Regions from separate parts of the Flammeovirga sp. MY04 genome, predicted to be linked through region 3. Evidence: riboswitches for the same ligand, from Rfam matches in the RefSeq annotation. Region 3 holds a riboswitch; each other region holds the start of a gene.
What was found. A riboswitch is a leader RNA that binds a small molecule or an ion and turns the genes downstream of it on or off. The one in region 3 is predicted to bind cobalamin.
Positions count from the first base shown of each region.

Region 1: it holds a riboswitch for cobalamin, as region 3 does, so the genes downstream of both, MY04_RS27290 (InlB B-repeat-containing protein) here and MY04_RS03555 (ribonucleotide-diphosphate reductase subunit beta) in region 3, are expected to answer to the same signal.
Region 2: it holds a riboswitch for cobalamin, as region 3 does, so the genes downstream of both, nrdD (anaerobic ribonucleoside-triphosphate reductase) here and MY04_RS03555 (ribonucleotide-diphosphate reductase subunit beta) in region 3, are expected to answer to the same signal.

Region 1 is NZ_CP003561.2:2,048,326-2,050,603, forward strand. Features, by position in the region: gene MY04_RS27290 (InlB B-repeat-containing protein) at 1-1,009, opposite strand, end outside; cobalamin riboswitch at 1,111-1,287, opposite strand; gene MY04_RS27295 (hypothetical protein) at 1,471-2,055, shown strand.
Region 2 is NZ_CP003560.2:2,790,567-2,792,844, forward strand. Features, by position in the region: gene MY04_RS11310 (hypothetical protein) at 1-804, shown strand, start outside; cobalamin riboswitch at 970-1,225, shown strand; gene nrdD (anaerobic ribonucleoside-triphosphate reductase) at 1,335-2,278, shown strand, end outside.
Region 3 is NZ_CP003560.2:896,913-899,190, forward strand. Features, by position in the region: gene MY04_RS03550 (BamA/TamA family outer membrane protein) at 1-609, shown strand, start outside; cobalamin riboswitch at 1,037-1,240, shown strand; gene MY04_RS03555 (ribonucleotide-diphosphate reductase subunit beta) at 1,396-2,278, shown strand, end outside.

The sequences.
Region 1 (2,278 bases), on a different replicon from region 3:
CTTGAGGAGACGACATGTAAATATCTTTTACCAAATCAAACACAAATGTTCTACCATCAAACTCTGGATCTCCTGCTGCAAAAACTAATGGGAAAGTAAAACATCCATAGTTAGAAGAACTGTAAAGATCTTTTGTACTATTACCTTCTTCATCAATTAGAAAAACTTCTGTTCCCCATGCCCAACCTCTACCAAGGCGGTTTAGTTGAGCTTTTACTGTAGCGTGGTCACCGTTATTCATTGCTTGGAAATCTGCTTGAGACATTGTGGCATAATCAACAGTGGTCTCTCCTGCTCCTAATTCCCATTTAGCTACAATGGTAATATCTGCAGTAATTGGAGTATTAAAATCAAAAGCTGTATCACCTACATACCAACCTAAAAATTCGTATCCTTCTTTTATTGGAGTATCTGTAGGTTCTGCTACTAATTCGTTTTCATCAACAGTAACTTGCACCAATTGATCTCCATTATCGGCATCGAAAGTAACTACAAATTGGTTGATTACTTCTTCGTAAACAGCGACTAAAGTGATGTCTGAAGTGATTGGAGTTTTAAAATCAAAAGCTGCACCATCTACTGACCAGAACTGGAAAAGATATCCTTCTTTGATCGGGTGTTTAGGTTCTTCTAAAGTGCCGTCTTCTAAAACAGTTACCACACTGTCCTCAGCTCCATTATCAAATTGAAATGTTGCTTTGTAAGTTACTTCTAACTCTTCCCAAGTGGCTTTTAATGTGATATCACTTTCTACAGCTTGCTCAAAATCGTAGTCTTCTTCATTTAAAGTCCATGATAAAAATTCGTGTCCTACTTTCTCAGGCTGTGTAGGTTGTGTCACTTTTTCGCCATGAAATACTTCTTGATTTTCAATTTTGTTACCTCCATCGGTATCAAAAGATACGGTATGAACGGCTAATGTTGTATCGTCTGCAGAATTACAGCCTACCAAAAAGAGTAAGGATAATACGAAATAAATCGATTTTTTAAATAGGAGTTGTTTGTTCATCTTTAATTTAGTTTTAAAATCTAAGCGATGAACTTTCAGGAATGAATAGATATTTTACCCATGCATAGGAAAACATATGATACTTAACTCCCGAAGTTTCATCAAAATATATTTGCTTGGTAGGTCTCCTGACTTTGCTCTTTTCTTGAATTGCCTTCTCATTAAAACAATGGCTTTTTAATTCAAGCATTATGAGCATTTACAGTTGCGGGTACAGTTCTGGTCTTTCACCAGATTCCCTTTTATTCCTTTCGGAACCAATGCACAGCAAAGGTGAGAGTTATCTTTACTAATAAAAGTGATAGGAATCATTACTAAAAAGAATTTTTGATTATCATTTTGTAATACGATTCCATACATTTTTTAAAATCTAAAAAATTTAACAAAACCTAATTATCTCAACTTTTTGACTATAAAATCACGTTAAAAAATCTAAAATAAAAATTAAAAAATATCTCATCATGAAAAAGCTAATTTATTTAATTGCTTTTTTTCTTGTTGCCAATTTTGCAAGTGCACAAACTGACAATTCGAATTTAAGTACTTCGAGCACTAAAAAAATCAACTTATTTAATGGTCTTGAAATGGGAATGTCCTTTCAAGAAGTAAATCAAACATTAATATCAAAAATGGATGCAAAACCTATTGATAATGGGTTTTATGAGATTCAGTTTTTAGAGAAACCTGCTACAATAAAACCGGTTTATGATCATAAAGAAAGTCTTGTAAAATTGGTCATTACTATTGAAAATGAAGACATTGAAGTCATCCAAAATAACTTAAATATTATAGGTGCATCCTTCTATCAAAATCCGGATTGGACCATGATCAAAGAAAATGATGAACAATGGTTGGCTTACAAAGAAATTAAACCTGTAGTAGACAATAAAAATGAATTGACCATTTCTTGTCAAGGTATTCATAAAAACAATATTGGTCATCTATGGCATGCCCAATTAATGATTGCTCCTCGAATGGAACAACCTGCAACTTTAGGTCAAGAAGTTATTGCAAAAGAAAGTGATGAAATAAGCACTTTATTCTAAAAAATATTTATTCTTTATCCATATTATTAGACCTGAAAGTAGATCAAAAGATCTGACTTTTAGGTCTTTTTTACTGAATAATTATAAAAAAAAGCGTTTAAACGTTTAAGAATACTTGTTAAGTAATACATCATAAAAAACCTTCCTCAGACCTCATAAAATACAATTTTGTCTAGTTTTAATTAAAAAGTGTCTATAAAAATTGATCTTATGTATAGTTAGA
Region 2 (2,278 bases), 1.9 Mb from region 3:
ACAATTGATTTTCTTGCAAACTCTTTTAAAGAATTAAAAGGAAGCGATATTGCTTTAAAATTGAAAGCTAAGGCAATGTTAAGAATCACTTCTTCAGATAGACAATTACTTTACGAAAAGGATCTATTTGCATCAAATCCTAAAGCTTTACAATATAAGGCTTCGAGCTTTGTGGAATACATCACTTTAAAATCACAAGTTAATAAAGCGGGTTCTGATGAAGCGAGAAGAGCGATTATGCAGCAACACATTCGTGATGAAATGCACAAAAAAATATTCAAATATGCGATCTATTATGCACACCTTGATATTCAAGAACAACTTTTTAGTGACTCATCTAGAGAATTGATTTATATCTTTGGTGCTAAAGGATCACATCCTAAATTCAAGCAGTTAACTGAACTTCAAGAAACTTTAGCGGATAGATTCAAAAAACTTTACTCTTTCTCTAAGAAGAAGAAAACGACAATGGACCAAGTGATGGAAACAATTGATGAGTCAATTCCACTGTGGGAGGAACTAATTGCTGAAGCAAACTATGAGGACAAAAAAGCTAAAGTAAATGGCGAAATTGCTGATGGTTTAAAATTAAACCTTGCATTAGCTTACACAATGAAAAGAGATTTTGATAAAGCTTTAGAGATTATGAATACTATCGAGAAAGCAAAAGAAAATCCAAATGGCTTAAACGGTATTATGGCGGGTTCTTTTAAAGGTCAAGCAAAGTCATTAAGAAGACTTCTTGAAAGAATTCAAATCGATCCTTCTAAAGTAAGCGTTACTACAGGTCAAGAAGCGAACTAATTCAGTTCAATTAATCTTATATAAGAATTTTAGGCTGTCATATAATAAATGTGACAGCCTTTTTATTTTACAATAAATTATCCCGTTAAACCATCGATTTTCAGCATCTTATAAATTCCTAAAATATTTTAGTGATTGTCATCAATGCTTTTTAAATCAGGTGTTTGCAAATTGAAAGTGCATGGTGCCAAAATGGAATAATAGGGAATCTAGTGAGAATCTAGAACTATGCTCGTAGCTGTATAGCACTCGTTGTCATCACTTAATTTAATAGCTAATTCAATACTTTTAGCTCTCTTAATTTAACTGATAAAAATTGATACTCCATTGCTGTTCCGCTTGATCAGATGTATCAAGTATAAAGTGAGAAGGACAATTTTTAGAGTCAAGTCAGAAGACCTACCAAGCAAATGAAGCCACCGACATCGAGTTAATGTCTAAGTTTTCAGCGTCCACCAAATTATTTGATGTACGTTACTGCACTTCCTACAATAGCGCCTTGTGTTTTGTTTCAAAAAAATTCAAAAGACATGGTCATCACTCAAGACAGTAAATTGCTGAAATTCGCCAATGAAGCAATTAACCTTACTAATGTAGAAAACGAAAACGCCAACATGCCTGAAGGTGTTTTTACTGCAAAACTTACCCGTATGTCGGGTGAAATCTCCAAGGAATACACAAAAGCCTACTTACTTCCCGAAAAGCATTTAAAGATGCATGAAGAAGGATGGATCTATATCCACGACTTCAGTTCTTATGCTGTAGGTATGCAAAACTGTATGTTTATTGATGTTGGAGAAATTCTTAGCAAACCCATTCATACAACGAATGGCACTATGCGTCCTCCTAAAAGTATTCGCTCTGCTTTACAAGTCACTGCTGTTGTTTTACAATGTCAGAGTAACGCTCAGTTTGGTGGTATCGCTATCAATGCCTTCGATTTCCATATGGCAAAGTTCATTAAACTCAGTTTCTATAAACATATGGAAACAGCTATTAAGTTTAATGTACCCGATCCTGATACATTTGCTTGGGACCAAGTAAAAGAAGAAACTAAACAAGCTTGCGAAGCTTTTCTTCATAACCTAAATCACTTAGAAAGCCGAGCAGGTAACCAACTACCGTTTGTATCGATTAATTACGGATGTGATACATCTAGAGAAGGTCGTTTGTTTATCGAATGCATGCTAAATGCCACAATGGATGGTATTGGAGAAAAAAGAACCACTCCAATTTTCCCTATTCAGATTTGGCAATACAGAAAGGAAGAAGGTAAAATTTTAAACGAGGATCTTTTCCAATTAGCTAACGAGTGTTCGATAAAAAGAGTCTATCCTAACTATGTCAACACCCATCAAGAGGTATATGACATTTTGGATAAAAACGGAAAAATTGTTCCAGATTTAATCCCTGCCACTATGGGGTGTCGTACACGTTTAGGAAAAAATCTACATGGCTATAACGGAAAATCGGG
Region 3 (2,278 bases):
GGTACTCCAGCAGATATTACCACTTTGCCAGGATATGAAGGTGGTAGTGTGTCTGGATTGGGGACTACTTATAAATGGGATACAAGGGATCTAGTACTTTCTCCCAAAGAAGGATTTTTTATAGAAGGTCGCTTTGAAGTATACAATAGTATATTTGGTAGTGATTATAATTTTAATGTATTGACATTAGATCTTAGAAAATATTTTGATTTAAGTAGAGAAAAAGAAGGTGCTTCTGTGTTAGCTTTTCAGGGTTTGACGAAACAAACTTTTGGTGATAATACGCCTTTTAGAGAGATGGCTTTGATGGGTGGATTAAACATGATGAGAGGTGTTTATGAAGGCCGTTGGAGAGACCAAAAAATGGTGGCATTACAATCTGAATTTAGACAACATTTATTCTGGAGAATTGGGATGACAGCCTTTGTTGGAACAGCAAATGTTTTTTCGACTTACGAAAATTTTGATAGCCAAGGTTTTAAGTTTGCAGGAGGTGGCGGATTAAGATTTTTGATTAATAAAAAGGACAAAGCATCTATTAGAGTAGATTATGGAATTGGATCGGAAAAAAGTTCTGGTTTATATTTAACCTTCGGAGAAGCATTTTAATTTGATTCATATTGATTAATTCCTCAAAAATCAAGTATAATTTAATAATTGTTTGAATTTTACAAGTAGATTTAATCAAACTTAAAATTAATGACACTAAAATATAATCGAATTGTAAACATAGTAACTTAGATTAGTCCATTTTAAAATGAGTTTAATCAATACGTATATAGACGTTATCCAAGTATAGGAAAGGTTTTTGTTTTATTGCGTGTGATATACACTTTTTTTTAATTCAAGTATTACAAAATTATTTCATATACCCTTATATTATTGATATTGAAAAAGTGCAATTTGCTGACAAATTGTGTGTGATTAGCTCTTATCATTTTTTTTAAATGAGTCAAGCAAAATGCAACTAATTTTGTGTGATTTTTTTTAACAAAAACTATGTTAGAAAATGTTTGCTATTATCAATAAAAGACCATTTATTTGTTATGACGAAGGTGCTTAAAGCAATTTGTATTTTGCTTTGGTGAAAAGGGAAACAGGTGAGAAGCCTGTACTGTACCCGCAGCTGTAATACTATGAAAATGAATTCGAAAAATCCACTGCATTTTAAATGTGGGAAGGTTGAATCAAAATTATATTATAGTTTAGTCAGAAGACCTGCCTAAGTTGTTGCTTGTAACCTCCATCGGGATAATGGGGAGTAAAAGAACTGTCTGAGTAAATCAATTTGATGCCTGGGCTTTTCCGTCAGCTTATAAAGAAAATAAAGCATTGTGTTGTTCAATGAGAACATTTATATGTTTTCATTAGTTGTATTAAAAAAACATCCAAAAGATGAGCTTATTAGATAAACGTGTAGCTTACAAACCCTTTGAATACCCAAAGGCACAAGATTTTATTGATGCTATTCACCAAACTTTCTGGATTCACTCCGAAGTAAACTTTGATGCAGATATTCAGCAGTTCAAAACCAATTTAACAGATCAAGAAAGAGATGTTATTGGTAACATCCTGAAAACGTTTGCCCAAACTGAAACTAATGTTCAGGATGATTTTTGGGGGGTGATTGGTCAGTTTATACCTAAGCCAGAAATTAAGGCAATGGCCATTACTTTTGCTGAAAATGAAGCTCGTCACGCTTCTGCATATGCACGTTTAAACGAGTTGTTGGATTTGGACAATTTTGAGGCATTCTTAGAAGACGAGACTGCTATGGAACGTCTTGAAATGCTCTCTCAGGTAACTGTGGATAAAAATGGAAATGCACAACCGCACGACCTATTACAGAGTATTGCAATTTTCTCGTGTTTTACTGAAAATGTAAACTTATTCTCTCAGTTCGCTATTTTACTGTCCTATAAAAAATTCAAAAATCAACTTAAAGGTATTGGTAACATTATCAAGTGGTCTGCTAAGGATGAAAACTCTCATGCACGTGCAGGTATGTGGTTATACAATACGATGATTGCTGAATACCCTGAGTTGAATACTAAAGAACTTCAAGATCGCATCTATGAAGCAGCAAAAATTTCTCACGATGTAGAAGTTAGGTTGCTGAATGGTATTTTTGAAGAAGGTGAGTTGGAATTTTTACCAATAGAACATTTAGTTCACTTCATGAGAGATCGTCTGAATAAAAGTTTAAACGAAATTGGTCTAAAACCTATCTTTGAAGTTAATAAAGAAACTTTGAAGAAAATGCAATGGTTCGATGAAG